3 regions of the Peribacillus sp. NPDC056705 genome follow, and region 1 is predicted to be linked to each of the others. Evidence: riboswitches for the same ligand, from Rfam matches in the RefSeq annotation. Region 1 holds a riboswitch; each other region holds the start of a gene.
What was found. A riboswitch is a leader RNA that binds a small molecule or an ion and turns the genes downstream of it on or off. The one in region 1 is predicted to bind thiamine pyrophosphate.
Positions count from the first base shown of each region.

Region 2: linked by a shared signal. The riboswitch ahead of tenA (thiaminase II) and the one ahead of ACFRAK_RS03775 (ABC transporter substrate-binding protein) in region 1 are both predicted to bind thiamine pyrophosphate.
Region 3: linked by a shared signal. The riboswitch ahead of thiC (phosphomethylpyrimidine synthase ThiC) and the one ahead of ACFRAK_RS03775 (ABC transporter substrate-binding protein) in region 1 are both predicted to bind thiamine pyrophosphate.

Region 1 is NZ_JBHTYI010000002.1:276,170-287,129, forward strand. It holds gene ACFRAK_RS03760 (amidohydrolase) at 1-1,396, shown strand, start outside; gene rarD (EamA family transporter RarD) at 1,465-2,394, shown strand; gene ACFRAK_RS03770 (protein-glutamine gamma-glutamyltransferase) at 2,464-3,291, opposite strand; TPP riboswitch at 3,582-3,691, shown strand; gene ACFRAK_RS03775 (ABC transporter substrate-binding protein) at 3,826-4,830, shown strand; gene ACFRAK_RS03780 (thiamine-binding protein) at 4,842-5,126, shown strand; gene ACFRAK_RS03785 (ABC transporter permease) at 5,123-5,905, shown strand; gene ACFRAK_RS03790 (ABC transporter ATP-binding protein) at 5,889-6,632, shown strand; gene ACFRAK_RS03795 (TatD family hydrolase) at 6,648-7,418, shown strand; gene ACFRAK_RS03800 (NAD kinase) at 7,454-8,254, opposite strand; gene sppA (signal peptide peptidase SppA) at 8,461-9,462, shown strand; gene ACFRAK_RS03810 (RDD family protein) at 9,475-10,014, shown strand; gene ACFRAK_RS03815 (DUF2953 domain-containing protein) at 10,113-10,805, shown strand; gene ytfJ (GerW family sporulation protein) at 10,821-10,960, shown strand, end outside.
Region 2 is NZ_JBHTYI010000021.1:28,830-39,789, forward strand. It holds gene ACFRAK_RS20080 (acyl-CoA dehydrogenase family protein) at 1-918, shown strand, start outside; gene menB (1,4-dihydroxy-2-naphthoyl-CoA synthase) at 1,077-1,877, shown strand; gene ACFRAK_RS20090 (AMP-binding protein) at 1,896-3,533, shown strand; gene ACFRAK_RS20095 (SDR family NAD(P)-dependent oxidoreductase) at 3,586-4,332, shown strand; TPP riboswitch at 4,468-4,596, shown strand; gene tenA (thiaminase II) at 4,731-5,414, shown strand; gene ACFRAK_RS20105 (ECF transporter S component) at 5,429-6,013, shown strand; gene ACFRAK_RS20110 (ABC transporter ATP-binding protein) at 6,024-7,481, shown strand; gene ACFRAK_RS20115 (energy-coupling factor transporter transmembrane component T family protein) at 7,498-8,274, shown strand; gene ACFRAK_RS20120 (thiamine phosphate synthase) at 8,315-8,926, shown strand; gene thiO (glycine oxidase ThiO) at 8,928-10,052, shown strand; gene thiS (sulfur carrier protein ThiS) at 10,067-10,270, shown strand; gene ACFRAK_RS20135 (thiazole synthase) at 10,272-10,960, shown strand, end outside.
Region 3 is NZ_JBHTYI010000004.1:15,741-26,700, forward strand. It holds gene ACFRAK_RS06815 (zinc-dependent alcohol dehydrogenase) at 1-148, shown strand, start outside; gene ACFRAK_RS06820 (hypothetical protein) at 479-931, shown strand; gene ACFRAK_RS06825 (histidine phosphatase family protein) at 1,165-1,698, shown strand; gene ACFRAK_RS06830 (HAD family hydrolase) at 1,868-2,656, shown strand; TPP riboswitch at 2,772-2,886, shown strand; gene thiC (phosphomethylpyrimidine synthase ThiC) at 3,022-4,803, shown strand; gene ACFRAK_RS06840 (hypothetical protein) at 4,826-4,996, shown strand; gene ACFRAK_RS06845 (spore coat protein) at 5,456-6,088, shown strand; gene ACFRAK_RS06850 (carboxymuconolactone decarboxylase family protein) at 6,146-6,511, opposite strand; gene ACFRAK_RS06855 (cytochrome c oxidase assembly protein) at 6,624-7,406, opposite strand; gene ACFRAK_RS06860 (DUF2243 domain-containing protein) at 7,396-7,914, opposite strand; partial or broken gene ACFRAK_RS06865 (manganese catalase) at 8,208-9,047, shown strand; gene ACFRAK_RS06870 (arylamine N-acetyltransferase family protein) at 9,506-10,273, shown strand; gene ACFRAK_RS06875 (hypothetical protein) at 10,495-10,960, shown strand, end outside.

The sequences.
Region 1 (10,960 bases):
GGTCGGGCATGGTGAAAGGCTGCTTCGTTTAGACCTCTCTTTGATGGATAGCAGGGAGGCCATCTTGAAATCCTTGAAGGAAAAATGCTCAAAAACCCCGGCTGGAAAGTGGATTGTTGCCGAAGGATGGAATGAAAATGAATGGCCGAGTCCTGAATTGATATTACGGGATGAGCTTGACGAGATATCGACAGAACATCCCATCGTATTGAAAAGGATTTGCCGTCATGCCTTGGTGGTCAATTCCCGCGCCCTATTGGAAGCGGATATTAAAGAAGATATAAAAGAACCTTCAGGCGGGGTGGTCTGCCGTTATCCTGACGGGCGTTTAAATGGTTTATTTAAAGAAAGTCAAGCGCAGAACTTTATTTTAGACAGCCTTCCCGGGATTGATCAAGAGTATATCGAAAACGCGCTCATAGAGGCCATAGAAGACGCATATAAGCTAGGTTTGACTGGGGGGCATACCGAGGACCTTTATTATTACAATGGCTTCATGCCGACATATCAGGCGTTTAAATCGGTTATCGAGGACCGGGAAATGGCCTTTCGCGCCAATTTGCTCGTCCATCACGAAGCGTTTGAAGACATGCTGGCAGCAGGAGGCGGCTATCAGAAAGGTACGCGATATATCAAATTTGACAGCATGAAGATATTTACCGACGGCTCCTTGGGCGGACGCACAGCTCTGTTGAGCGAGCCTTATGTAGATCAAAAGGATACGAATGGAGTCGCGATATTCACTGAAAACGAGCTTCAGGAATGGGTGAAAAAAGCAAGGGATGCCGGAATGCCGATTGCTGTACATGCGATTGGCGATCTCGCTTTTGAATACGTCCTGAATGCAGTAGAGGCCCTCCCGCCGAAAATGGGGCAGAGGGACCGGCTCATCCATGCTCAGATTGTCCGGCCGGAGCTGTTGGAGCGGGCGGCAAAGCTGCCGGTAATTTTTGATATCCAGCCGGGTTTCGTCCCGTCCGATTTTCCGTGGGTGGAAGAAAAGGTTCCAGCCGATCTACTGGAATCCTCCTATGCCTGGAAAACCTATTTGAAGTTGGGCATCATTTGTGCGGGAGGGTCGGATGCACCCATTGAACCATTAAATCCAATTTTGGGCATTCATGCTGCTGTCACAAGGATGAAAATCAACAGCGAGGACCCGACCGTATATGGCTTGGGCGAAAGGCTTTCCGTGTACGAGGCCTTCTCACTGTATACAAAAGGGAGCGCTGCAGCAATCGGCAAGGAAAAGCACCGAGGTGTGATCAAAGAAGGGTACGATGCCGATTTTACCGTATTTAATCTGGATGTTTTTGCTGTGGCGCCGGATGATCTCCTACAAGCAGAGGCGGTCATGACGGTCATCGATGACAAAATCATGTATGATAAAAAATAACAGTTGCAAAAAAAGAAAATTATTAGATGGAATTAGATAAAGGAATGTAAATGGAAAGAAGGCTTGTTATGAAAGTGGATGAACAAAAAGAAGGGGCAATCTATGCAGCCCTTTCTTACATGATGTGGGGAGTCGTGCCGATTTACTGGAAGTTCCTTCAGGGAGTCGGTGCAACAGAAATTTTAGCTCAGAGGGTATTATGGTCTTTCGTGTTCATGCTGGTTTTATTGATGTTCATGAAAAAATGGCAAGCGTTTCTTGATTATGTCAAAAACATAATGGGAAATCCCAAACTCTTTACGGCATTACTAACGGCGTCACTGCTTGTTACAGCTAATTGGGGAGTGTTCATCTGGGCCGTTAACTCAGGACGGATCCTCGACACGAGCCTTGGATATTATATCAATCCGCTAGTGAGTGTACTATTGGGAGTGATAGTCTTAAAAGAAAAACTGAGCCGGGCCCAAATCATTTCATTCCTGCTTGCAGGAATCGGAGTCTTGATCCTTGGCATTCATTTCGGCACCATCCCGTGGATCTCTCTTGTTTTGGCCATGACGTTCGGATTATACGGTCTGGCAAAAAAAATGATCAAGGCCGAATCGGCGATCGGGCTGACACTTGAAACGATGATGGTAACGCCTCTTGCCCTGGGTTACCTGATATACTTGATGAACCAATCCGAAATGCAATTCTTTACAGAGGGAAGCACAAGCTTGCTGTTGGTGGGCGGCGGGATTGTCACGGCATTGCCTCTTTTATATTTTGCGAAAGGGGCTGAGAAGATCCCGTTATCGATGCTTGGGATTTTTCAGTATATCGCTCCGACCTTATCTTTATTGATCGGGGTATTCGTCTATCATGAAAGTTTTACCAAAGCACATCTTTTAGCCTTTTTGTTCATATGGTCAGCCTTGGCTGTTTATACATTATCCATAACGAAATGGGGTCAGGCAAGTGCCCGCAGGTTCAAAGGCAAGGGGAATATTGGTGCGTGAATAACAAAAAATGCTGGGAGATTTCTCTCCCAGCATTTTTTTATGCCGGTATAGGGGAAAATGCCCGGGTCATGAAAGGTAAAAACTAGAACCTATTTCTGATACAATACAATTGGAAAGGCTGACAGGACTGTGATCGGACTTTGCACGTGGGATATTTTGTTGGAATTGACTATAGAAGGAACTATCCAGGAAAATGATATGATTTGTCAGGAATGCTGATATGGTGGCGAACGGCTTTCTATTGCTATTTAATTCATCGATGATTCCCTGTGAACTGGTAATCCCGATCCCGTGGCCATAAAAGAGGTCTTTTCCTAATAATATGGCATTTTCACCTTGCCATTCAGGAGTTGCCTCGTCGTGATCAGGGTTTTTGAAGTAAACGCAATCACCTGGTGAATAATCCCTTCCTTTATGAATAATGAGTTCCATATTTTGTGGAGGGTCCCAGTCATATAAAACTAGGTTTGAAAAAAGGTCGTCGAAATTCCTAGGGCCGATCAAATCCAAAATGCCCTTTAAAAAAGTGATGACTATTGCAGTCCCGCATTCAAAAGCATAAAGCCTTCCATTTATGAAAATGTCAACGAGTGCAGCATGAGGGAGAACCCCTGGCTGAAGGGTAAAGGTGCCATCCTTTGAAAGGTGCCAATATTGTTTATTGGATTCCGATTCCTCAAGTGTGGAAAATTCTGCATCACTTTTATCCAACGCAATAGCTGCCGCAATGACCCGGTTCCTCAGTTGTATCTCGAAATTAAACATTCTAAAGTTCCGATATTCAAAAACGTTGGAATCCTCCGCCAGCAATTGGACAATTTCAAGTGATTTAGCAGATGCTACTCCTGGTTGGATTTGACTGACATCTAACCGTTTGTGATTAATCTTTATCATGATCATATCCACCTTTTACTTATGAAATGAACGGTTTATAAAACCGGTAAACAAAAATGTTTACATATAATTCTCATTATATGAATGCAAGCTCTAAATTGACTATTTGGAACGTGACAGCCGAGAATGATTGGAATGAAAAGAGGCGGGATTTTTTTGCTTTCATTCCAAAAGATGTTTTGCTAGAATTCCTAGAGTGCAGGAATACCCTTCCGATTAGCGGGAAGAAGCAAATTACTATTCCTTTTTCCCCATGAATTGATATAATGAAAGAGAAAAGTTCATATGTGCGAGAAATGTAGGGGGGCCAGTACTGCTGGCTGAGATTGCATCCTTTAGATGCTGACTCTTTGAACCTGATCTGGATGATGCCAGCGGAGGGAACATATTATTACTGACTTTCTGTTTTGTATGTTAACGTCCGAATCCATCTTCGGGCGTTTTTTGCTTTTCCATCCAGTATTTGAATAAACCCTGGAGCCCCATTATGGTTCCGGCATATGGATCTTATATGATGTGTAGGAGGATAATGACTTGAATAAATTCTTGCCACTGTTAACTTCGTTGTTCCTTTTGGCTGGATGCGGTGCAGGCGGAACTAATGAAAAAGAAGAAGCATCTAAAAATGAAGGAAATGAAAAATTAAAAAAAGTATCGGTCGTGCTCGATTGGACACCGAATACAAATCATACTGGATTGTATGTAGCCAAGGAAAAAGGTTATTTTAAAGAACAAGGTCTTGATGTGGAAATCATCATGCCAGGTGAAGCCGGAGCTGATAAGCTTGTCGCTTCAGGGAAATCTGAATTTGGCGTGAGTTACCAGGAGGGCATAACGCAGGCCCGCGTGCAGGGCGTGCCAATTGTTTCGGTAGCTGCCGTCATCCAGCATAATACCTCGGGATTCGCTTCACCTGAGGCAAAGAACATTAAAACTCCCAAGGATTTTGAAGGGAAAACGTATGGTGGATGGGGGTCTCCGGTTGAGAAGGCCATCATTGATTCACTCATGAAAAAAGAAAATGCCGATGTAAATAAAGTGGATATAGTCAATACAGGAGACACGGATTTTTTCACTTCTGTTAAAAGGGATATAGATTTTGCCTGGATTTATTATGGATGGACAGGCGTTGAGGCTGAATTGCGTAATGAAAAGCTTAATATGGTTTACTTAACCGAATACTCTGATAAGCTTGATTACTATACGCCTGTATTGACTACGAATGAAAAGATGATAAAAGAAGATCCGGAGACTGTTAAAGCATTCGTACATGCAGCTTCGAAAGGGTACCAGTTTGCCATCAAGAATCCAGACGATGCAGCGGACATATTAATCAAATCTGCACCGGATCTTGATGCAAAACTAGTGAAGAAAAGCCAGGAGTGGCTTGCAGACAAGTATCAGGATGATGCTCCGCGATGGGGTGAGCAAAAGCTTGCAATTTGGAAGAATTACAGTGATTGGATGACTGAAAATAAGCTTCTTGAAGGTGATTTCGATCCTGAAAAGGCATTTACCAATGAATTTTTACCAAAATAGGAGGAAATACAATGGCCAACTCATTAATTAGCATACAGATCATTCCTAAAGGGGAAAATGTCATCCCCATGGTCGATGAAGCAATCAAGATCATTGAAGAATCAGGTGTCAAGTATGAGGTTCACCCGCTTGAAACGACAATGGAGGGTGAGCTTTCCGAACTTTTTGCCGTGATAGAAAAAATGAATGTAAGAATGATTGAAATAGGTTCGCCGAATGTCATTTCCCAAGTGAAAATATTATATCAGCCAAGCGGGATTACGATGGATACGTTAACGGAGAAATATCGGGCATGAACGGAAGGGGAATTTGGAAGAAGGGGGCTCCCTTCTTTCTTTTATTATTGTTGCTGATAGTATGGGAGTCAGTGACAGTTTTATTGAAAGTCGAAGAATGGCTGTTACCGGCTCCATCGGCCATTTTCATTGAAGGAATTGAGTCGTCCCGCACTCTTTACGGACACCTTATATCCACAACCGAGCTTGCGTTGTCGGGTTTTTTTATTGGAAGCTGCATCGGCTTATTGATTGCGGCAATCTTACACCTATTTCCAGGTGTGAAGGATGCGGTTTATCCTCTGCTCATACTATCACAAAATATACCCATCATCGTTTTGGCGCCGCTCTTGGTGATCTGGTTTGGCTTTGGCATGCTGCCTAAGTTAATAGTGATATCGCTTGTATGTTTTTTTCCGGTTGCGGTTGCATCATTGGACGGTTTTCGCCAGACACCATACGAACTTAAGCATTACTTCAAGATGATGGGAGCGGGAAAAAACCAGTTATTTTGGAAGCTGGAACTTCCTCACTCAATCCCGTTCATTTTCTCCGGCCTGAAAATTTCGGCGACCTATAGTGTAATGGGGGCGGTTATTTCGGAATGGCTCGGGGCAAAATCGGGGATTGGTGTTTATATGACTCTCGCTTCCTCAGCGTTCAGGACAGATCGAGTGTTTGTTGCCATTTTCATCATCATGGGCATGAGCCTGATCTTTTTTGGAATCATCACTTTCCTGGAGAAATACGTAGTTTCTTGGAAGAGAAAGGAGGGGAAAAGGGATGAATCTGGAAATTAAAGACGTCTCCTATTCTTTCGATGGTAAACAGAATATATTGGAGAATATGAACTTCCATGTGGATGATGGGGAATTTGTCACGATCCTTGGGCCATCAGGCAGCGGTAAAAGTACATTGTTCCACTTGATTGGCGGCATTTTGAAGCCAGATCAGGGAATCATTTCACTGGGTGGCAAAAAGATAAATGGCTTAAAGGGCCATATCAGCTATATGCCTCAGCAGCCTTCCCTTTTACCTTGGAGGACGGTAGTGGAAAATGTTTTGCTTGGAAGTGAACTCGCTGGGGTCAGAGATAAAGAAAAGGCAAAATCCCTTTTGATGAAAGCCGGATTGGAAGAGTACGAGAAAGCATATCCGCATGAATTATCTGGAGGCATGAAGCAAAGGGCCGCATTCATCCGGAGTATCTTAAGTCCACAGGACTTGATGTGCCTCGACGAACCCTTTTCTGCCTTGGATGAACTGACAAGATTGCAAATGCAAAAATGGCTATTGTCGGTTTGGGAAGAAAATCGGAGGTCGGTGCTATTTGTTACACATAGCATAGATGAAGCGGTTTTCCTTTCAGATAGAATCTATGTGTTATCAGCAAAACCGGCTGCTGTCATCAAAGAAGTGGAAATTCCATTTCCAAGGCCAAGAAGTGAAGAACAGCTTCTTAGTGATGAGTTTTTTCATTTGAAGAGAGACTTATATGCAGCACTGAAGCCAACTATTTCTACTTAAGGGAGGCGATTGAACTTGAGGATCATCGACAGTCATATCCATTTGGACCGGTATGACGTTGTTAAGCGGAAGCAGATTCTGACTGACATGGAAAAGGTTCATATGGAATCCTTGCTGACTGTTTCCATGAATTTGGTTTCTTCGATTAACAATTATCAGCTCTCACTGAAGGATTCACGAATAAAGCCTGCCTTTGGTTTTCATCCAGAGCAGCCGCTCCCAGGTGATGAAGAAGTGAACGAACTTTTGAACTGGATGCGGGAACATCATCAAGATATGGTTGCCATAGGTGAGGTTGGGCTGCCCTATTATTTAAGGCAGGAAAATCCCGATATTGATAAGTCAGCGTATATAGCGATACTGGAGAGGTTCCTGACCTTAGCTAAAGAGGTTGAAAAGCCGGTTATCCTTCATGCCGTACATGACGATGCACCCATCGTTTGCGACCTTTTGGATAAGCATCAAATCACAAAGGCACACTTTCATTGGTTTAAAGGCGATATCCGGACAGTCGAAAGAATGGCCGAAAAGGGCTATCGCATTTCGATTACACCTGATGTTTGTTATGAGAGGGAAATACAGGAATTGGTTTCGGAATACCCACTTAAGCTGATGATGATTGAAACGGATGGACCATGGCCGTTTGAAGGGGTTTTTAATGGGAAATGGACCCATCCCGGCATGATGCATGACAGTGTGCGCCAGATTGCTTCGATTAAAGGATTGCCGATTGAGGATGTCTATGAAATCCTTTATCAAAATACGAAAGATTTTTATCATATTTAAAGGTACCGGTTACCATACCCGGTACCTTTTTTAGTTCATAGAAAGGTCCTTTTAACCTTTTCCCAAAAGGAATTGTCTTTTAATTTAACAGTCTTGATGACTTTACCGCTTAACCGGACCTTTACTTTTTCGACATGATTGATGCTTAGTGCTTCATTGTCCATTCCGATGATCGGATAGCTTGGTCCGTTTTCTTCAAGGTGGACGGTCAACGTCTTATCACCGCTTAAAATAAATGAGGAACCTAGGGTCCGATATGTATTATTATTGACGGAAGCAAGCTCGCTCACTTGAAAGCAAGGGAGGAGGGGATCGACAACGGATCCATTGACCGATTTATTATAGGCGGTGCTTCCAGTCGGAGTCGCAATGATGATTCCGTCCCCGCGAAAAGTTTCAAAATGGAGTAGATCGATGAAGATATCCATGATGAACGTTTTGGTGATGGAAGACCGGATACTGAGTTCATTAAGGGCATAAAAGGAGGGTTGATCGTCCAACTGGATAGCGATGGTTGGGTATTTACGGACCTCGATTTGCTCTTTTGTCATGGCATCGATCATTTTATCACTGTCTTCCAAATGGAAATCGCAATACATATTCAAGTTACCTGTGGTGGAAATGCCCGCATATAAACAGTCATCCCTGAAACCGGTTTTCCGGGCTGCCTGCAGGAATGTGCCGTCATCACCGATGCTTACGATGATGTTTGCTTTCGTGAAATCCTGGATGACTTCATACGAATGTTGCTTTGCCAAGTCTGACAAGTATTTTACCTTGCTAATCATCTCTGCATTCGGTGCATGGAAAAAATAAATATTCCTTCGAGTGTTCATCATGTTCCCCCCTAGTATGTATGGTGATGAAAGGGCTTTCTTTATCCTGTTTACGATAAATGCAATTTGTACAAAATGGACCAATGCATTTCCAATTTGAGGATTCTTTGCTACAATTTTATATGTCTTAGTTTATCATGGAATGAAACATTTTCGTCATTAGTTCGTATGGTAAGAAGGATACATATATTTAAGGGGGAAAACAGATGAATGGAAAGCGTTGGGCGGCACTTGGAATCGCAGCCGTTTTATTTTTTGTCTCAATTGCTGTTGGGGCGGCTACGACTCTATTTACAGCGGATACGGAAAATATCATTGATGAATTATTTGCTTCCGAAAGTGCATTTTACGAGGAAGTCATAGAAGGTGATGATTACTCAAATGTAATTGCCGTATTTGATGTAGAGGGCACGATTCAAGATACAGGAGAAGCCTCATTACTTAGTTCAGCAACATATAATCATCGTGCCTTCATGGATAAGCTGAAGATGGCAGAGGAAAATGATGATATCAAAGGAATCATCCTTCGGGTAAATTCTCCAGGCGGCGGTGTCGTCGAAAGTGCAGAGATCTATGACAAGATCCTAGATATCAAGAAAGTGAAAAAACCTGTTTATGTTTCCATGGGATCAATGGCGGCTTCAGGCGGATATTATATTTCTGCACCAGCCGATAAGATTTATGCTAGCCCGGAAACGATGACGGGTTCACTAGGAGTCATCATGCATGGGTATAACTACGAGAAGCTGGCCAAGAAGTATGGTGTCGAGTTCGAAACCATCAAAAGCGGACCACACAAAGATATTATGAGTCCAACCCGGGAAATGACTGGGGAAGAACGAGAAATACTGCAGAATATGATTAATAATTCTTATGATCAATTTGTAAAAGTCATTGCAGACGGACGCGGAATGACAGAGAAGGAAGTAAGGAAAATTGCCGATGGACGCATTTATGATGGGCGTCAGGCTAAAGAAAACCATCTAATCGATGATTTCGGTCATTTGGATGATGTAATTGCCGCAATGAAAACGGATATCGGTAAAAAGGATGCTCAAGTTATCCGTTATACAGATGAGGCAGGTTTCGGTTCATTATTCAGTATGGGTGCGCAAAAAATGTTGGGAAATGATGTGGAAACGGCAGTCTTGACAAAAATCCTTTCCTCTTCAAATTCTCCACGCTTAATGTATTTGTATGCGGAATAGGGGGGCTGAAGGATGACGGAACGAAATGAAAACAATGAACAAATCGCTTCATCCAATCTTATGGCAGATCAAGAGGTTCCCGTTCAGCAGGAATTTACACCAGCCAGTAAGACCGTGGATGATGATGGAGTCAAGAAAGTGCATTTTGCTGGTTTTTGGATGAGGTTTTGGGCCTATTTAGCAGATTTATTGGTTATCGGAAGTTTGAACCGGATTTTGATTCATCCGATCTTCAAGTTTTATGAAGGGACAGATGATCTCTGGTTTTCCGCAGAGGGCTTCTTAACGGGGGTCGTATTCTTCTTATATTTTGTTTTAATGACCAAATTCTTGAACCAGACCCTTGGCAAGATGATTTTTGGACTGAAAGTCGTTGCATTGAAAGAAGAGAAAAAAACCATTTCATGGGGGACGGTATTGTTCAGGGAGCTGATTGGACGCTATATTTCAAAAGTCACTTGGATTGGCTATCTCTTGGCAGGCCTTTTACCGAAGAAGCAGGCTTTGCATGATGTCTTTGCAGACACGGGCGTTGTGTTGATCAGAAGATGATTCTTCCATTCATAAATCTGCAAGAGCGGAATTTTCGCTTTTGCAGGTTTATTTTTTTTGCATATGCCGATAATGATAGGCTGAAGGGGTGTGGGTGCATGAAGTGGCTATTGTTGATTATAGGTATCCTCATTTTGGTGCTGCTGATTGTTGTTTTCACTAAAGTAAGAGTGTACATCGACTACATACGTATCCAAACGAATGACCAAATACATATTAAATTATCAGCCTGGTATGGGCTTTTTCACTATACATTCAAGGTTCCGGTCATCAAAATGGAAGATGACTCTGCAGCTATAGTAGTAAAGGAAGAGCAAGAAATGAACGGAAAAACCAAAAAGGAAGAAAAGAAAAAAATCACAGCCGAAGATTTGCGTGACGGATTCGCAGACAGTCTGGAAATGCTTCAGCATATAATCGGATTTCATGGGATCGTCCGTCAATTCACAGGGAAAGTCCAAGTCAAAGAATTCACCTGGCATAGTATGGTCGGTACTAAAAACGCTGCACACACCGGTGTTTTAACTGGAGCATGCTGGGCACTTAAAGGTTCGATCATCGGGTTGCTGACAACCTATTTCAACTTCCGGATCATGCCCTCCTATTCCATTACACCCGACTTTCAGAGATGGCAGGCAAACACGAAGATTTCCTGCATATTACAATTTAGAATCGGGCAGGCTATGGTGACTGGAATAAAACTGCTTCGTTATTGGAAAGGCGGAAAGCCGCATTTCAAATCCAGGAAATTAGCGAAGCTAGCAGGTGATTCCAATAAACAATCGTTCTAGAGTGGAGGAATTTAAATGTCAGATCATCCGATCCAAGGTTTAATGAAAGAAGCTATGGAAAATCTGAAAGAAATGGTTGATGTGAATACGATCATCGGGGATCCGGTGGAGACTCCGGATGGAAGTGTCATTTTAACCGTATCCAAAGTGGGATT
Region 2 (10,960 bases), on a different contig from region 1:
GGTGATTTCAATCTAACTTACGCGGTGATGTTGAATGCATTAATCGGTGAAATTATCAATAATCACGCTAGCGAGGAACTGAAAAAGGAGTGGCTTCCCCAAATTTCAAGTGGTGAAAAAATTGTTGGCATTGCCATTACGGAGCCTTCCGCCGGTACGGATGCGGGCGGAATTAAAACAACAGCTGTACATAAAGGAAATAAGTATGTGCTTAATGGAGAAAAGTCTGGAATAAGTGTAGCTATGTGTGGAGATGCCTTTGTTTTATTTGCAAAGACGGAACCTGAATGGGGAAATCGTGGGATAAGTGCTTTCATGGTGCCTGCCGATATTCCGGGTGTTGAATGTAGAGGGTACTCGGACATGGGGAATATCCCCATTGGAAGAGGTTCGATATATTTAACAGATGTCGAGATTCCGGAAGAGTATATGATCGGTCTTCAAAATAAAGGGTTTTCCCAAGTGATGAATGGGTTCGATTTAAGTCGGCTGTTAATAGGTCTGCAATGTGTGGGCACCGCTTCACAAAGTATTGATGAAACCATCGAATATGTGAAAATCAGGCATTCATTTGGTAAACCGTTGGCGACATATCAAGGGGTCTCCTTCCCACTTGTGACCCACCATACCCAATTAGAACTGGTGAAGTGGCAAGCCTACCGAGGCCTTTGGCTTCGTGACCAAGGGCTGAATCATAGTAAAGAATCGGCTTCCGTTAAGTGGTTAGGTCCTAAATATAGTGTAGAAGCTATCCATGAATGTTTACTGTTGAATGGTCATTATGCTTATACGAAGGAAATGCCTCTTGAGCAACGCTTGCGTGATGTGATTGGGTTGGAAATTGGTGATGGCACTGCTCAAGCCAATATGATGGTCATTGCAAAGGACATTATAGGAAAGGAGTTCCGTTCTCATTAATCCAATGGATTGGTATTTTTGCATTCTGTTGAAACGTAAACTATTACGAAGAAACTCAAATTATTCACAGTCGTATTGGGTACCGATTAAGTTCGTAATTAACAGTGAAATGATGGGATACAAGGCAAATCACTAAGATAATGAAGGGAATGAAAACGATGGAATTAACAGATGTAATCTATGAAAAAAATGGTGGGATTGCAAAGATAACAATGAACAGACCTAAAGTTTATAACGCTTTTCGTGCCAGAACCATTCAGGAATTAATTTGGGCTTTCCGCGACGCTTGGGATGATAATCGTGTTGGTATCGTGATTCTGACGGGAGCAGGTGAGAAGGCATTTTGTGTAGGTGGAGATCAAAAAGAAAAGGGAGAAGAAGGAGGATATAATCATTCGGGTGGTTTAGGAGGCGGAATGGGACTGGAAATCGAAACGCTGCACCAAACGATCCGCAACATTCCTAAGCCGGTCATTGCAGCGGTTAATGGGTTTGCCATCGGAGGCGGGCATGTCCTGCATGTCATTTGTGACCTAACCATTGCATCTGACACGGCAAAATTTGGCCAGAGTGGGCCAAAGGTCGGTAGTTATGATGCAGGTTTTGGTTCAGCTTATTTAGCACGAATTGTCGGAGAAAAGAAAGCAAGGGAAATCTGGTATTTATGTGAACAATATTCTGCACAAGAAGCAAAGGAAATGGGACTTGTGAACAAAATCGTTGCCTCGGAACAATTGCACGAGGCAGCAGAGGAGTGGGCAAGAAAGATCCTTGATAAGAGTCCTACTGCGCTAAAAATGCTCAAATATTCCTTTAATGCAGATAGTGCCAACATTCAAGGGATTTCTCAACTATCGATGGGCAGTTTAGCGATGTTTTACAATACAAAAGAATCGGAAGAAGGAAAGAACGCCTTCCTAGAAAAGAGGCCTGTAGATTTTAAAAAATTCAGAGGTTGATGAGGGGGATTAAAACTGGTGAAATTGGAGACGATTTTGACTCAGGAGTATGTGGGGGAATATAAAGGCGTTTGGCCAAATCGTACCATCTTGGATTATTTGAATGATGCTATAGTAAAGCATCCAGATAAGATGGCGATTATCGATAAAAAAAGCAGTTTTACTTACAAGCAGCTTGGTAAGTTGGTCGATCGGGTCGCTTTGGGTCTCTTGCATATAGGATTGGGTAAGGGGGATGTTGTCTCTTTTCAACTGCCTAACTGGAATGAATTTATAATCTTGCATTATGCTGTTACAAGAATCGGTGCCATTAGCAATCCATTGATACCAATTTATCGAGATAGGGAAATTGGCTATATGGTTGGGATGGCAGAATCTAAAATGATTGTTGTACCAGAGTATTTCCGTGGGTTTTATTACCCTGATATGATTGAAAGACTAAGTCATCAATGGCCATCAATGAAACATATATACGTGATGGGTGACAGAGCGCCGAATGGGATGAAACTGCTCTCCTCTTTATTTGAGGAACCTTGGGAAGACCGGATTGATTCATCCATTTTGGATGAAATCACACTTGACCCCAATGATGTGACTGAAATTATCTTTACCTCGGGAACCACAGGAAGTCCAAAAGGAGTTATGCATACCCATAATACTCTTTGTATATCAACGAATTATTGGATTGATCGCTTACATTTAACATCTGATGATGTTCTTTTCATGGCGTCAACGTTTGCCCATCAAACAGGTTTTGGTTATGGAGTTAGGCTCCCTACACATATTGGAGGTACGGGAGTCTATCAAGACATTTGGAATCCGAAAGAGTTTATTGAATGGGTAGAGAGGGAGAAAATAACGTTTACGGCCGGAGCTACTCCTTTTCTGCAGGATACGGTTCAAATGGAGGGGATAGAAAGGTATGACCTTAATTCGCTACGAGTCTTCGTAGCTTTAGGTGCCCCGATTCCCAGGCATTTAGTAAAGGAAGCCATGGAAAAAGTCCCGTTCAAGATATTGTCAGGGTGGGGTCAAACGGAAGATGGCTTGGTAACCTTGACGAGACTTGAAGATCCAGAAGAAAAACTGACGAATACCGACGGAATTCCGTTTCCGGGAATGGAACTAAAGGTCGTAGATTTTGAAGGGGAGGTCTGTGCCCCGAATATAGAAGGCTCTTTATTAGTAAGGGGTCCGGCTCTTTTTGTCGGCTATTTTAAACGGATCGAGGATACTTTAGCTGTATATAGTGACGGATGGTTCATTACCGGTGATCGGGCATTCATTGATGAAGAAGGATATATTCGAATTTCTGGAAGAAACAAAGACATAATCATACGTGGCGGTGAAAATATTCCAGTCGCTTATGTAGAAAATGTATTGTATGAACACCCGGATATTTCTAGCGCTCAGGTTATTGCAGTTCCAGATGCCCGTCTTCAGGAAAAAGCATGTGCATGTATCAGCATGAAAACGGGGAAGAGCCCGATCACGATGGATTCCATGCAGGAATTTCTCTCGCAAAAGGGTTTGGCCAAACAATATTGGCCTGAACTTCTTGAAATAATGGATGACTTTCCTCGTACGGCAAGCGGGAAAATCCAGAAATTCCGGCTCCGGGAAATGATAAATGAAAAGTTAGTCGACAAGATATAAGCAGTTTAAATAAATCCATATTGACTAAATGGTGAAAGTGGAGGGAAATACGATGAATAAAAGAATCGCATTTATTACCGGTGCCGGAAGCGGAATTGGCAGAGAGATTGCAAAAAAATTGGCTTCTCGCAATTTTAACATCATCGTGGCTGATATAAATCATAAAAATGCTGAGGAAACGGTTTCTTTAATCGAAAATTCGGGTTTTGAAGCCAGGGCGGTCCATTGTGATGTAACGAAATTAGAAAGTGTTAAAAAAGCCGTTGAAGAAACAGTGAATCATTATCATAAAATAGATATATTGGTTAATAATGCAGGCTGGGATAAGGTGGAACCTTTTTTAAAAAGCGATCCTAGCACTTGGAAAAGGATTATCGATATTAATTTACTTGGGCAGATCCATACTTGCAAGGAAATTTTACCTCTCATGATTGAAAATGGTTATGGAAAGGTAGTAAATATTGCATCTGATGCAGCTAGAGTAGGATCAAGTGGAGAGGCAGTTTATTCGGCTGCTAAGGGAGGGGTGATTGCCTTCACAAAAACGATAGCAAGAGAAATGGCACGTCACAAACTCAACATCAATTGTATTGCGCCAGGTCCTGCAGATACGCCCCTATTTCAAGAAATAGGCTCATACAATGAAGGTATAGCAGGTGCCTTGGAAAAAGCGATTCCATTTCGCCGGCTAGCTCAACCAGAGGACATTGCCAGTGCTGTTGCCTATTTCGTTTCGGAAGATGCAGGGTATATTACGGGGCAAACACTTTCCGTAAATGGTGGATTAACTATGGTCTAATCAATATAGTTGGGTGGTTATGCAAGATTGAAAGGCTAGTAAACTTAAAGCATTAGGTTGAAAACTTTTTCTAATACGTTTGACAATTGGATTTATCGTGTTAATATAAAGGCAAATGAAAATTAAATATACAATTTGTACCACTAGGGGTGCTTTATAGGTAAAAGTTGATTTTACCGCAGAAGCTGAGATTAGAGTATGACTTTAAGACCCTTAGAACCTGATCTGGTTTATACCAGCGTAGGGAAGTGGGGTCTGGAACGATACGTTTCTGTATTTTTTCAAGTACAACCACTTTCTTTACGTTTAAGAAAGTGGTTTTTTGTTTGCAAAAAAAGGGGTGATAAAAGTTTTTTTCTGTAAGATTCATTGAAAAATACTATTTGGAGGTAATGGACATGAAGTTTTCAGAGGAAATCCGTCGGGAAGTTGACCATATTTGGGAAGCTAGTTTTAATCACCCGTTTGTTGCAGGAATAGGAGATGGCACATTGCCATTGGAATGTTTTCGTTTTTATGTCATGCAAGATGCCTATTATTTATCTCATTTTGCCAGGGTTCAAGCTTTAGGGGCAGTCAAAGCTACAGATTTACATACAACAAGCAGGCTTGCCGGCCATGCACAAGGAACATATGAAGCGGAGTTGAAGCTTCATGAGAATTTTTCTGAGAGATTAGGCATCACAAAAGAAGAAAGGCAAAATTTCAAACCCGCCCCGACTGCTTATGCTTATACTTCCCATATGTATCGTGCAGCTTATTCGGGACATTTAGGTGATGTTATTGCAGCCATCTTGCCGTGTTACTGGCTGTATTATGAAATAGGTGAAAAGCTGCAAGGTAGCATACCCGAAGAGCCGATTTATCAAGAATGGATAGCGGCGTACGGAGGAGAGTGGTTCCGCACTTTGGTGGAAGAACAAATTGCGAGGCTTGATGAGATTGCTGAAAAAGTAACGGACGAAGATAAGGAGAGGATGAAAGAGCATTTTATCCTTAGCAGCCAATATGAATACTCATTTTGGGAAATGGCTTATCGTTTAGAGACATGGCCTGTGCACCAGGAAACACTGGAAGTATAAAGGAGAATGAAATAATGAAAAAAGGATTGAAATTAACGGATATATTAGTCACGATCGTGATTTCGGTAGCATTTGGAATCGTTTATATCCTTTGGGGTTCGATTTACTATTCTGTTAAACCATTAGGATTACATCTGGATCAACTTATTTATGGAATGTGGTTTATAGCTGGTCCCGTCGCCTTTTTAATTTTACGGAAACCGGGTGTGGCACTTTTGGCGGAGATTGCTGCAGCTTCCGGGGAATTCTTTCTAGGTTCTCCTTGGGGGCTGACCGTACTGTTATATGGGGTGGTCCAAGGTTTGTTCGCGGAACTGGTGTTCATGGGGTTCAAATATAAAAAATTCAATATGTCGGTGGCCGTTTTAGCTGCGGTAGCTTCCTGCTTTGCATCCGTACTAATGGATTTTGCATACGGGGAAATTGGTGCGCTTTCTACTTGGAATCTATCTTTATTCATGATAGCGAGGTTTGTGGGTTCCATTTTCTTTGCAGGTGTGACTGCCTATTATCTAGTTAAAGTCTTGGAAGCGACTGGAGTAACTAATCTTGTTCGTCCGGTTTCAAATAAAGATTATGCAGAACTGGATCAAAATTAGGTTGAGGGCCATGGAACCAATCATTTCAGTTGAGAAGTTAAGAATGAAATATCCCGGTGATGAATCTTTGGTTTTCAAGGACCTATCCTTATCGTTAGATATAGGAGAAAAGGTACTATTGTTGGGACCATCAGGATGTGGTAAGTCCACTCTTTTGCAAGTGTTAAGCGGATTGATTCCGAATTCCATCGAAGTCCCGATGAAAGTTGAAGAAATGAAATGCCCTTCTTCATGGGGGTATGTTTTTCAAGACCCTGATAGTCAGTTTTGCATGCCATTTGCCGATGAGGAAATCGCCTTCGTCCTTGAGAATCTTTCCGTCCCTAAAGGTGAAATGAAAGGGAAAATCCAATATCATCTCCGTAAAGTAGGATTGAACCTAGGCCATACAAGTATAGAAACATTATCAGGCGGGATGAAACAGCGTCTGGCAATCGCTTCAGTATTGGCCCTTGAACCAGAAGTGATATTTTTGGATGAACCAACCGCCATGCTTGATCCGGAAGGAACAAAAGAAATCTGGGACTTGTTGAAGGAAGTTGGTCGAGACAAAACGGTTATAATCGTCGAGCATAAAATTGACCATGTTTTAGAATTCATCGATCGAATCGTGCTTTTTAATGATGACGGTCAAATCATGGCTGATGGTCCAAGAGACACCATTCTTTCACAATATAAAAATGAAATGAAAGAATATGGAATATGGTTTCCAGGTGTTTGGGATGAATATGTAAATCAGCATGCACCCATTCGTGAACACCAATTTACAGATGATTCACTCCTTATGCATGTGCAAGGATTTAGCGGTTTTCGGAATAAAGAGGAAAAAATCAAGATTGAAGAGCTGAAGGTTCATTCAGGGGAATGGATTGTAATCAGGGGAGAAAATGGCGCGGGAAAGAGCACACTTTTGCAAGCACTGATGCAGTTCATAAAAACGGATGGTAAGTATGAATTAATGGGGACCCCCATTAAAAGGGTGAAAAATCCAACAAATCATATGACGTTTGTCTTTCAGAATCCTGAGTTTCAGTTCGTTGCAAATACTGTATATGAAGAGATTGCCTATTCATTGCGGATTGACAAACGGCCTCAACAAGAAATAGATGAGAGGGTCCGCACATTGCTTAAAGTGTTCGGCCTTATGGCACATCGGGATAAACATCCGTTTCAATTATCAATGGGTCAAAAGCGTCGCCTAAGCGTAGCTGCTTCAATCGTAATAGATAAAAAAATCATTCTCCTGGATGAGCCGACCTTTGGCCAAGATTCGAAAAATACCTTTGCATTACTGGAATGGTTTGAGGAATATCGAAGGCGCGGAATAACAGTGATCATGGTAACTCATGACGATCATATTTCAAAAAACTTTGCTACCAGGATCTGGATGGTTAAGGACGGAAACGTAATAAGTGATGAAAACATTGCGCAGGCCGGATTTTTGGAGACTGAAGTTTTATCACTTTAAAAGGAGTGTCATGTAGATGAATGTTTCAAATACAGAAACATGGCTCCATAGAATTAATCCAAGCGTTAAACTTGGTGTACTGATTGTGTTATGCATCGTGGCGTTATTCATTCATGACCTGAATTATATGATGAATATCACCATTGGCGTATTACTTTTATTTTTGTTTTTTACCGGGCATTCGATAAAACGAATCTTACTTTTATCGATTCCCTTTTGTTTCATTTTTATATCCACCTCTTCCGCAATGATATTATTCGGACAAGGTAAGACGCTTTGGTTCGAGTGGGGCCTAATATCGATAACGGAAGAAAGTTTCATGAGGGGAATACTTGTGGGCTTTCGAGCTTTGTTCTTTGCGGCCCTTGGATTAACTTTTTCCTTAACGACAAGGCCAGTGAACTTGTTTTATTCGTTAATGCAGCAAGTGAAGCTTAAACCGAAATATGCCTATAGTTTCATGGCGGCATTAAGGCTGATTCCCATCATGATGGAGGAGTTCCAAACGATACGAAACGCGATGAAGGTACGCGGTTTCGAAAGGGGAAAAGGGATAAGATCTGTATATTTTAAGATGAAAGCCTATTCCATCCCGTTGTTATCCGGAAGCATCAGACGTGCTCACCGAATCGCGGTTGCGATGGAGGCAAAGCGATTTACAGACACTCGGAATCGAACATACTATTATGAATTTGGGTTTTCAAAAAAGGATCATGGTTTCATTTTGTATTTTATCATCCTGCTGTTGGCCGGCTTTTATCTATCGATTCAATACCCGTTAGTATCTATTTGATTTTATGAGATGGTAATTTTACTAGTTAGGGGTTCTTAGTATGAATGCACATGAATTGCATATTATTTCTACTGGGAAACAGCCAATTGAAAAGTTTGTCGAGATCGCTTCAAACATTCAAGAACATGTTGATTTCTTTTATCTAAGGGAAAAGCAAATGAGTGCATCGGAACTCTATCGAGCAGTGACCCTATTACATGATAATAAGATTCCGCTTTCTAAGATCGTCATTAATGACCGGATGGATGTAGCCTGGGTACACAAAGTATTTGGTGTGCAATTGGCTTTTCATAGTTTAGATGCGGGAGTCGTAAAAGGAGCTTTTCCAGGGATGAATATTGGCTGTTCGATCCATTCCATGGATGAAGCGAAAGCCGCATTCAGCAAAGGAGCCAATTACGCGATTTATGGACATGTTTTTGAAACGGATTCAAAAATCGGACTTCCTCCTAAGGGAGTTAAGGAGCTTAATGCAATCACAAGAAATGTCAATCTTCCGATAATTGCGATAGGCGGAATAACACCTTTCAATTGCCAAGTCGTACTGGATGCGGGGGCACGCGGAATTGCCGTCATGTCAGGTGTGCTTGAAGCTGAAAATCCGATTAAAGCCGTTAAAGAATATTCGAGGTCTTTGGGAAAGGAGACATAAGATGAATTCCATATATGATGCAATCATTGTTGGGGGAGGAGTAATAGGTGGATCCATTGCTTTTCAATTAGCCAAACGAGGCAAAAAGGTCCTTTTATTGGAAAAAGATAGACTCGCCAGTAAAGCATCCAGTGCTGCAGCCGGGATGTTAGGGGCACAATCCGAGTTGGATGCTGATAACCCGCTTTTTACATTGGCAAGCCGAAGCAGAGGGATGTTTCCTGCACTGGCGGAAGAATTAAAAGACATAAGTGGAATAGACATCGAATTAGTGAACAAGGGCATGTTTAAGGTGGCGCTAACGAATGATCAGGTAGCCGATTTGAAGAACATGATCAGAGTCCAGCAAGATGCGGGACTTGAGGCTGAATGGCTATCGACTGCCGAAATGAGGAAAACGGAACCGCTTCTATCGGATGAGATTAAGGGGGCCATGTTCATTCCGAAGGATGGACAAGTTTCTGCCACTAGGCTATCGCTCGCTTTTACTGAATCTGCAGCTGCCCTTGGTGTAGACATAAAGGAATTCGTTCATGTCTCCGGTTTAGTTACGGAAAACGGATGTGTGACGGGAGTGGTCACGAACATAGGTGGATTTTCAAGTGAAAATGTCATCGTGGCAGGTGGGGCTTGGAGTGCTTTTCTCCTTGAAAAATCAGGGATGGGACTTGACAGTTATCCAGTAAAGGGTGAGTGCTTTTCCGTCCGGACCGATCGTCCATTGCTTGAAAAGACAATCTTCTCACATGGCTGTTATCTTGTACCAAAAATTGGCGGAAGGATCATTGTCGGGGCAACGGTTAAAGCGAACACTTTCGATCAAAAGGTAAGTCTTGACGGGATTTCTACGTTAATAGAAAAGGCAACGCAATTGCTTCCGGCGATTAAAGGAACCGAATTGGAAAAGACATGGGCAGGGATACGCCCCCAAACTGGGGACGGCTTGCCGTACTTTGGTGAACATCCAGGATGCAAAGGACTTTTCATTGCAACGGGGCACTACAGGAATGGCATTCTGCTTTCTCCAATTACAGGTGTACTTATTGCTGATCTTTTAGAAAGGAAGACAAATGCCGAATGGTCCGCTTTTCGATTGGATCGTTCGGTACAGACTCTTTTTTCATAATGGAGGTGGATGAATTGGAATTGATTATTAACGGGGAAAAAATAAGGATTCCTGCTGATGAATCAACAGTTTCAGGGCTTTTGCAACACTTTGATTTACATCAAAAAGTGGTGATCGTTGAATTGAATGATGAAATATTGGCAAAAGAAAGTCTAAGTGAAACACTTTTGTCAAATGGAGACAAGGTAGAGATTGTACATTTTGTAGGAGGCGGATGATATGTTAAAGATAGGTTCTTATGAATTTTCTTCAAGATTGTTACTAGGTACAGGAAAGTATCCAAACTTCGATGTTCAAAAGCAATCAGTGGAGGTTTCGGAGACGGAAATATTAACATTTGCGGTCCGGAGAATGAATATTTTTGAAGCCAGTCAGCCCAATTTTTTAGAAAAGCTTGATTTAAAAAAATACACACTCCTTCCCAATACAGCAGGAGCTAAAACTGCCAAAGAGGCAGTGCGCATAGCCCATCTTGCAAAGGCATCTGGCTTATGTGACATGATTAAGGTAGAAGTCATTGGCTGTCAAAAAACACTGTTGCCTGATCCGATTGAAACCTTAAAAGCTGCTGAAGAATTAGTGAAGCTGGGATTCACCGTATTACCCTATACTTCTGATGACGTGTTGCTCGCTAAGCGCCTGGAAGAAGTGGGGTGCCATGCAATCATGCCTGGCGCTTCACCAATTGGCTCTGGTCAAGGCATTATAAACCCACTGAACTTACGATTCATCATGGAACAATCTGAGGTACCTGTAATTGTCGATGCAGGGATTGGAACGCCCTCCGATGCGGCAATCGCCATGGAATTAGGGGCGGATGGCGTATTGCTTAACACTGCTGTTTCCGGAGCAAAAGACCCTGTCAAAATGGCGAAAGCAATGAAACTTGCCATTGAGGCAGGTCGATT
Region 3 (10,960 bases), on a different contig from region 1:
GCCAAAACTTTTTGATGAAATCACGGATGGAAAGTTCGACCCTACGGAAATCATATCTCATAAAGTCCCTCTCGAAAAAGCGAGTGAAGCTTATCAAATTTTTAACGATCACGAAGATGAATGCATTAAAGTGGTGTTAAAGCCTTAATCTTAAGCTTATAAAAATTCCAATGCATGGAGATGCATTGGAATTTTTGGATATGTTCGCAAATAGGTAATGGTGTATTATGGATAAACGTATAAAATGGGTGTGAAATATGAATGGTAATTATGCCTTTGAACGGAAGAAATCAGGATTACACTGATTTTTTCGGAAATGTTACGATTGACCCTTCAGATGATGAAGGAGCATATGACTCAAAAAGAAGAGTTGATTTAATAATTAGATGCATTGCCAAGTGAACTTGAATAAGGGTTTTGGGTAATGAGATGGAGTATTTTTATTATATAATGATAGTGACAAAAGGAGGATGTATGGATGGTATATAATTCGGCAGCAGAACTTTGTGAAGGGTTTGGGTATCCGCCCGTTCACGTTAAATTGACGATAGAGATCGTCGATAAGAGATTGGGACCTGTAACGGCGGAAGCAGAGATTGCCATTAAGCCTGTTAAGTCAAAGGAATATCTAGAAGTATTGGTGGAAGAATTGGAATCGGAGCATATCTTTGCTGATGAAAATGGCAGTATCTATGGCAGCTTCGGCATCGATCAAAGTATCCAGATATATGATGAAGTCCTGGCTACAATTCCGTTCGAAGAGTTAATAGGAAAGGAAAATTGGAAAGAGATAATAGAGGAATCAATCACTGTGGATAAGCTAAAGGAACAACTGGGGAAATCCCTCAATGATTATCAATTCAGTGATTTGAGCGGGAAATATAAATTCAGGAAAAGATGTACGATAACGGAACTTCAATTCATAGAATAAACCAAAACTGGAGAAGGCGAAATGCTTTCTCTTTTTTTGATGCCATCATAATCAAATGCTGATAGTGAGACAATCCGTAAGAGTTTTTAGACATACACAATGTCAAGAAGAGATCAGTAAGGTTTTTTATGGTGCACCATACATATTTTTATGGTTTTACATAGGGTAATATATTGATAAGGACTTTTACAAGAAAACGAAATGTATATTTTAAAAGTTAAAAAGGAGAATATATGAAAATTGGTTTGGTACGGCATTTTAAGGTGGCACATGAATTTCCCACTGGGAGACCTGTTACGGCGGATGATATGAGGCAATGGTTTGAGGACTATGATGCAGCGGATATCATTTACGGAACGACTTTGTTTGGTGTGGAGGAATGGCAGGAATGTTATTGCAGTGATATGTCGAGAGCTGTCAAGACAGCGGAACATATCTATCCAGGTACGGTTCATCGGATGGAGGAGCTGCGGGAAATACCTTCCCCTCCACTTAAAGGAAAGGTTAAGCTGCCGTTCATCCTTTGGGCAATCTGGATCCGCTGCTGCTCGGTAATCAACAAGCAGACAAGGGCGGAAATTAAGATCGCTGAGCGAAGGATCAATAAAGTATTGGATGAGGTCTTAGCAAAGGGGGACAGGGATGTTCTGATCGTGAGTCATGCCGCCCTCATGGTATATATGAGGAAAGAGCTGATACGACGGGGGTTTAATGGTCCAAAGTTCAAGATTGCCAGTAATGGAAAGCTTTATGTATTTAAAAGATGATAAAGGGACTATATTAGGTTTCCTACCAGAAGGGGTAAGTCATTTTTGCTTATTTTAAGAAAGAGGAAGGCATTTTCCGAATAGTTATTCTTTTTTTATTGGTTGTGGTTTATTATTGTAATAGTGTAATTTCTACGAATTCAATAATAGGGGAAGAGGGGTGGACATTTTGCTGAAGGCAGTTTTTTTTGATTTAGATGATACATTACTTTGGGATCAGAAAAGTGTAAAAGAGGCTTTTGTGGCCACATGCGAAGTGGCTAAGGAGAAATATGGCCTGAATGTCGTCGAGTTTGAAGAGGCTGTGCGAAAGGAAGCACGTGAGCTTTATTCTTCTTACGATACATATGCATTCACTCAAATGATCGGAATCAACCCATTTGAGGGATTATGGGGAAACTTTCAGGATGATCATGATGAATTCCGGAAGATGGCCGGGATTGCACCGGCTTATCGGAAAGAAGCGTGGACGAGAGGTTTGAAGGCATTAGGGATCGATGATCAGGAATTCGGGCTTGAACTGGCAGAACGTTTCCCGGCCGAGAGACGCAAAAAGCCATTTATCTATGAAGAGACCTTCCGTGTTCTCGATGAATTAAAAGGGAAGTACAAATTGCTATTGCTTACGAATGGATCTCCTGAACTGCAAAATACCAAACTTGAAATTACCCCTGAACTGGTTCCTTATTTCGACCAAATCGTGATTTCAGGCGCTTTTGGACGAGGTAAACCAGATGCCTCCATTTTTGAGCATGCTTTGGAAATCATGGAGCTTGATAAGGATGAAGTATTGATGGTCGGAGACAATTTAATGACCGATATCCTTGGAGCATCACGGGTAGGCATAAAGTCAGTTTGGATAAATCGCCATGATAAGGAACGGAATGAAGTGATTCCGACCTATGAAATCAAGCATTTAGAGGAGCTTTACCCAATTCTTGAGAGCTTGGGGAATTAATTAATGGCACTCTCCAAATAACAGATTTTGGAGAGTTGTAATGAAAATATTAGGTCTTTCAAATTATTTACAGAATGAAAAGGGTGATATATAGTTACCCTGTAATCAATTAAATTATTCAGACTAGGGGTGTCCAATAAAAGTTGGGCTGAGAGAGAAGCGCATAAGCTTCTTAACCCTCAGGACCTGATCTGGTTCATACCAGCGTGGGGAAGTTAGAATCTACTAAACAATGACATTTCAATTGGTCATTTCTGTAGTCATACTAACGTTAGCCGGGTCTTAAATATGAGATCTGGCTTTTTCGTGCGAAATGGATTGGATTTTGTCCTTTTTAAATGAACTTAAAAAGGAGAAATGAAATCATGATGAGTAATTCTGTAAATGACATGAACGTTTCAATTATGTCCAGTTTTGCCGGGAGTAAAAAAGTGTATGCTGAAGGATCTAGACCCGATATTAAAGTACCTATGCGTGAAATTAAGCTAAGTCCGACTACAGGGTCATTCGGCGAAGAAGAGAATCCGCCTTTACGAGTTTATGACACAAGCGGTTTTTATACGGATTCAGATTATCCCATTGATATTCGAAAAGGTCTGGCCCCGATTAGACGAAGCTGGGTTCTGGAACGGGAAGATGTTGAAGAGTATGATGGCCGTGAAATAAAGCCCGAAGATAACGGGTATAAAAAAGTTGAGTCACAATCCAATGCCGAAGTTTTTCCGGGTTTGAAAAGAAAACCATTGCGTGCAGTGAAAGGGCAAAACGTGACCCAGCTCCATTATGCCCGTAAAGGTATCATTACTCCAGAAATGGAGTTCATTTCGATCAGGGAAAATGTGGCCCCTGAGTTTGTAAGAGAAGAGGTAGCTAGCGGGCGGGCTATCATTCCGGCAAATATTAACCATCCTGAAAGTGAGCCCATGATCATCGGACGTAATTTTCATGTGAAAATAAATGCGAATATTGGGAATTCGGCTGTAAGTTCATCGATCGAAGCTGAAGTGGAGAAAATGACTTGGGCTACACGATGGGGTGCAGACAATATAATGGATCTTTCCACCGGGAAGAATATTCACACGACCCGGGAATGGATTATCAGAAATTCACCTGTGCCAGTTGGGACGGTTCCGATATATCAAGCATTGGAAAAAGTGAATGGAGTCGCGGAGGATTTAAATTGGGAAGTTTTCCGGGATACATTAATCGAGCAGGCTGAGCAAGGTGTCGATTACTTCACCATACACGCTGGTGTCCTTTTGCGATACATCCCCATGACAGCCAAGCGAGTTACGGGAATCGTTTCCCGAGGGGGCTCCATCATGGCACAATGGTGCTTGGCCCACCACCAAGAAAGTTTCCTCTATACTCACTTTGAAGAGATTTGTGAAATCATGAAGGCGTATGATGTCTCTTTCTCATTAGGTGACGGCCTTCGTCCTGGATCCATTGCAGATGCAAACGATGAGGCACAATTTGCTGAATTGGAAACACTTGGGGAACTGACGAAGATTGCTTGGAAGCACGATGTTCAAGTCATGGTGGAGGGACCTGGTCACGTACCGATGCATTTGATTAAAGAAAATATGGATAAGCAGCTGGAAGTCTGTCAAGAAGCACCATTCTATACCCTGGGACCATTGACAACGGATATAGCTCCTGGATACGATCATATCACTTCTGCGATTGGAGCTGCCATGATTGGATGGTTTGGAACTGCCATGCTTTGTTATGTGACACCGAAAGAGCATTTGGGACTTCCGAATAAAGAGGATGTTCGGGTAGGGGTCATAACTTATAAAATTGCGGCCCACGCAGCTGACCTTGCTAAAGGCCATCCGCATGCAAGAAAACGGGATGATGCCCTTTCGAAGGCTAGATTCGAATTTCGTTGGAGAGATCAATTCAATCTTTCCCTCGATCCTGAAAGGGCGGTCGAATATCATGATGAAACTCTACCGGCTGAAGGTGCCAAAACAGCCCATTTCTGTTCAATGTGCGGCCCGAAATTCTGCAGTATGAGAATCTCCCAGGACATCCGTGATCTGGCGAAGGAAAAGGGTCTGGGTTTTGAGTCGGTAATCGATGAAGGGCTTAAAGAAAAAGCGAATGAATTCAGGAAAACGGACGGGGAAATCTATCAATGATTCCGACGAGAGGGAGAATTCGATGAATCGGGTAATCCAGATAAAAGTTGAAATGAAACAGTTGGAAACTCAATTGGAACAGCTGAAAAGAGAGCTGAACATTTTTCGGGAGAATTGTATTCATGAATTTGTAAAGCATGACTATAGTCAGCAATGTACAAAGTGCTACTTAATCGAAAGTCTGCAATGGTAGTGATGCCTTAATTGTCCTTTCATTATCTAATCCCCTTAATCATGCTGGGGCATTCAATCACAAAGTCAACATGATTAAGGGGATATTTTTATGCTCATTCATTAAAGCAAAGTTGGAAAATATAAATGCTGTTTGATACTTAACAGGTTATTCCTTGTAGCATTTCTTGATAACATTCATCACAGAGCATTTCATTTCTATCCATGTCAGTAACTTGAAACGTTACGGCATGGATTTTTTTCTTCCGTTTCATCAGTACAATAGAAGCATTTATATGTCATTAGAAATCCTCCCATTGAAATAAATGTGTTAATAGTTTAAAACGTCACGTTTTTTTTATACAGAAAACATGTCTGCAGCTTAATTGGTCTTCTTGGAAGAGTTTAGATTGAATAATCCAGTTGGGGTTCAACATACTAAACTTGTTCGCATCATTGATAAAACGAGGAGGGAAATACAATGCAAAACCAATATCAACAAGGTCAAGTACACCAGAACATGCAAACGGGTGCCATTCCCCCACAAATGAATCACGGTGGTCACGAAGTATTCGATGTACATGAAGTGTTGTCGGGAACGATTGGTACTTTAAACACGTATACTCTTTTGCGTCAGCATATCAAGGATCAGGAATTACTTGACATCATGGATCGTCAATATCAGTTCATCCAAGATGAATATAATATCTCATTGGAGTGCTTCCAAACGGGCCAGGATCCTTCTAAACGGACTCAGAGCTACAAAATGAATCAAGATAACGATTTTATATATGGATTGACACCAACGCAGCCAAAGAAACCTTTGCAATCCGTCTCGGAAATTACGGATGAATGCATTTCAGGCTTGATGCTTGGAGCTGTCAAGTCTGCAGCATCCATGAAAGCAATGGCAGCGCTTGAAATAACGAATCCGGTGGTTCGCCGCGTATTTGCAGATTCCGTTCCGAACTGCATTGAAATGGCATATGAGATTTCGATATATCAAAACAAACATCATTACTACCAAGTTCCACAGCTTGCGCAGCAGGATATGCAACAAATGTTGAATTCGTATGCACCGGCACAAGGAAATAACAACAATATGAGTCATTAAAAGCATTTGTTAAGAACATAAAGAAGGGATAGGACCAACTCTCCTATCCCTTCTTTATTATTGTTTCATCTGATTTATTTCCTGGATGCATTCCTGGACGAGGGTTACAGCCTGACTCATGGTGGCTCCTCCGCCAAATGCTGCGGTCACGCCAATGGCTTCAAGAATTTCTTGTTCGGAACAGCCTTGATCAAGACATCCTTTTGTATGATAGATAATACAGTATTCATCTTGAGAATATAAGCTTATTCCTAGTGCGATAAGCTGTTTTTCTTTCTGGGATAATTGACCTTCTTTAAAGCACTCTTCCGTAAATGAATTGAATTTCTCTGCGAGATCAGGCATTTTATGCGTAAAGACACCGATTCCAGCTTTATAATCACGAAGAGCATTTTCAGTAGAATTATTAGCTTCGAATTCCATTTTCCATTCAGCTCCATCCTAAATTTTTTTTATCAAAAATTAGTATGAGCCAAATGCTGGATGAATAAACAGAAACATGGAGTTTACCAAAGGAATCATGGAACCGTCCTTCCTACAAGGCAAATGAACCCTTAGGCCGGGTGGCTTTGAACCATTGATAGCAAAGGATGCAGATTAGTGCGACGTCAATGGCATCACCGGCATAGTACATTAGCATTCCACCATTTTCCGCTTGTTCCTTGGTGACTCCGCTTGGAGGGTGGGCAAAAATATATTTAGAAAGGATATCATGGGCGGCCAGTGAAATTGTAAAAACGATAGCTCGAAACATGAAGCTGAACCTGTGTGGCGCAGGGTCCATATAGATCATGGACGCAGTGAATAGATAGCCGGCTATGAACACGTGAAAATGCACCAAGGCATGTAGAAGAGAATTGTGATGAATCAACCCATATAACCCAGTCGTATAAAGGATCCAGAGTCCCCCAATATTAAGCGTGGAAGCAGTGATTGGATGACTTGAAATTCGCAGCGGCCAGCTTTTCAACAACTTTGAAAGTCGTCTTGCTGATTGTACATCAAGTGTTCGCAGTGCAAGAGTTATAGGTGCAGCAAGCACGAGTAGAATTGGTGCAATCATTCCAAGCAATAAATGACCAACCATGTGCGTGGTGAAGTCCATATGCGCCCGATTTGCTATGGGACCTATAATTGCAAAGGCTGCACAGATGGTGCCAAGAATCCAAAAGAAAGTACGGTATAAGGGCCATTTTTTATAGCGGCGATTCGAAAATACGACAGCTGCGATATAAATAACTATAACAAGTGAGAAAAGAATCAATAAAATCGGTTCAAAACCAGTTCCATTATCATGAATATGTCCATTACTGTGCATGGCGGCCGTCTTCTTTCATTTTAAGTAAGCTGCTTCTTGTTAGAATGACGATGGTAATGCCGATCAGTATCATGATTGCGGCTGCAATGTTCCAAATCAAGTCGTATGGGAGAATATCGACATTGTAACGGATTTGATGGAGACGCATTAGCTTGTGCTGGATGGTCCCATCATATAACTGAAAAGCACCTGCCCCAAGCAAAACTCCTCCTATCCACCTTTTCAGCCATAATCCCTTTCGGCGGCGAAGGTCAGCGAACATGAACAGAGACCCGACCGTTGCGAACCAGCTTAGGGCATGAAATAAACCATCCGAGACAAGTCCAATGCTGGATGTGGACTTGTCATAGAAATGATGCAAATTTAATAGTTGATGAAAGATGGTCTCATCGATGAATGCCACCAATCCGATCCCGAATAGAAAACCGGACCATAGATTACGAGCGGAATAAGTATATCGTAATTCTGAAATGGATTGATTTCTTTGATTTCGGGGCCTGAAATCCATTTTCCATCCTCCTTTTAAGTTTCTTTATAATGTGGTTGGTTTTCCTATATATGGTTCTTCTACTGTACCCTGTATTGTAAAGTTATAGACAGGTATATGGATCTTTTTAAATCTTATTAGTGATCCATTCATAATCCTAAAATAATCCTTGGATTTTTAGTTCAATGATCATTGTTGATTGCATGTAAACTTTTTCTAATTACTGTTCGTTATAACTGGATTCATGTTTCAAGCATGGGCAGGCGGGTAATAAAAACCTAGAAAGTCAACTATTAATAAAAGGAGGAGTTAATATGTTCCGTCATCAAAAAGAATTGCAATTTGAAGTTAAGGTAGAGCAGCCAGATCAATGCTTGCACGTCAAATTCAGGAAGTGTTAGGTGGACTGTTTGGGGAAATGACTGTCATGATGCAATATCTTTTTCAGGGCTTTAACTGCCGTGGAGAAGAAAAATACAAGGATATGCTGATGGATATTGGTACAGAGGAAATTGGACATGTAGAGATGCTTTGTTCGCTCATTAGTCAATTACTTGATGGCGCTTCTCCGGAAGATCAGGCAGAAGCTGCAAAAGATCCTGCCACAGCAGCGATCATGGATGGAATTAATCCCCAGCATTTGCTCGTAAGCGGACTTGGCGGACTGCCAACCAACTCAAATGGGGTGCCTTGGAACGGATCTTATATTGTAGCGAGCGGAAATCTATTAGCGGACATGCGATCGAATCTCCATGCTGAAAGCCAAGGACGCCTTCAAGTGGCCCGCTTATACCATATGACCAAAGATGAAGGGGTCCGTGCTACTTTCCGTAAAATGTTAGCCCGTGATCGTTACCACCAATATCAATGGATGGCGGCCATTGCAGAACTTGAAGAAAAAAATGGCGTAGTCGTTCCCGCTTCATTCCCACTGGAAGCGGAAATGGAATCTCAATCGGAAGCGTACGAATTCTGGAACTTGTCAGAAGGTAAAAGGAGACGGCCTTTGGGCAACAGGAAGCGCTCCAGATGGTACGGGAGATTTTGTTTATGTTGCTGAACCAGTTGCAAAGGGGCAGATTCCTAACCCTAAGGTTCCAGCAGCACAATTGCATCATGACTTGGATAGAAGTCAATCACTTAATAAAAGGTAATGGAAGCTTTTCAAAAAAGGCTCGATGGCCCCTAAAGGGACATCGGTTTTTTTATGTTAACAAAATCTGATTATTTGCGTGTGGGTATGTTTTGGAGTAGCATAGTTTCCATCTTCAAGACAACTTTATTAAAGGATGGTCACTACTTTAAATATAAGAAGAGTGACAAATGAAAGCAGTAGGTGAGTAAAAATTGCTATCTAAAGATTTTTCCAAGCCCACCCTGGAAAAGGTAGAATATTAATTAAGGTGAAAGTTTTTGCGATAAGTAGAACGGATATTATTTCACGAGTAGGGAAATCCGGTTATATGGCCAATCCAATATTGGTGAATTAAGTGTCTGGGGAAGTGGTGGAGCTAATGGCAGAATGATTGAAGAATGAAATATGGACAAAGTATAATGAATATATACAAAGTCGAGATACTCTTCGTCGGTATCTGTCTAAGGGGGAATCTTAATGAATGAACTGAATGCATTATTCAGGAAAAGAATAGGGCTCCAGGAAGATGTGAAACTGACATTTGAGAAATTAGATGAAATGCTGGAAAAGACAGCGAAAACCATTCCTTTTGAAAACTTATCGATCATGGCATCCCATCTGAGTGATATTAATAAAACGAATATCAGGAACAAAGTCCTCGTGAGGAATGAGGGTGGATTATGCTATGAATTGAATGCAGCCCTTTATTTTTTCCTGAAGGAGAATGACTTTGATGTATTCTTGGTACGGGGTGTCATCTATAATCAGGGGTGGATGACCATAGGAAGGACCCATGTCACCATTTTATTGAACCATGAGGGGAGAACCTATTTGATCGATACGGGTTTTGGCGGGAACCTGCCTTTAAAACCAGTTCCGTTGAACGCAGAAACGGTCGTTTCCCAAAATGGTGAATTCAGGATAAAAAAAGAAAGTACCGACCATGGAGATCATATCCTTGAATTGAAACTGAAACATAAGGATCGCGATTGGAGAATAGGGTATGCTTTTGATTCTTCAAAACCGGTAGAAAATGTAACGGAACTTAATGAGGTCCAAACGATCATCAGGGAAAATCCCCAATCGCCATTTAATAAACATTCATTAATCACCCGTTTGACAAACAGCGGGAACATCACTTTAACTGATACATCCTTTACACAGTGGGAAGATGGGAAAGTGACGAAAGAAGAAATAGATGGAACACGATTTAAAGAGTTAATGAAACAGCACTTCGATAGATAATGGATAAAAAGACTGAATATCTAAGGCGTCCATACCAAAAGACTGTCCATTCCCGACAGTCTTTTTTATGAATACCGGCAGCCAGGCTGCGGAAAGGAAGCGAAATTCGTAAAAACGTAGACAAACTCGCTTTTTTCGAATTTGCCTACAGTCTAAATAATCCATTACAGAAGTTTTTACAATTTATTCAATAAATTTGAATTCAGTGGGGTGAGAAGGATATGGAGAGGAAGAATCGATTGGTTTTTACTAGATCGAATGCAGCTGCTAAACGAGAATTCGATGAAGCGATCACCATTTTGGAATATAGCGTAATGCTCGTTGAACTCTTTGGATTAGAAGAGTTCAACAATATAATTGCCGGACAGTTAAGGTTGATTTTATGTGAAACGAAAAATACGCGCATTAAGCGGGAAAAGGTCACGATTGACCAATCCTTAATAAAGAAAATCAATCCTAACCCGAAATTATATCCCATTAAAGACTCCATTCAAATGAGCAATGTTCATATCACGGAAGACCTCTTCGATTATACTAAACAGAGGATTGAACTTAAGCTTTGGAGAAATCAAATTATCTATAAAACCGACATTGAAGGGGAAATCCAGGAAATTAAAATCATTGATTTTATTAAGGAAACAGCTAATAAGATTGGCGGTGCGCAAGCTATATCAAGTTTCCCTAATA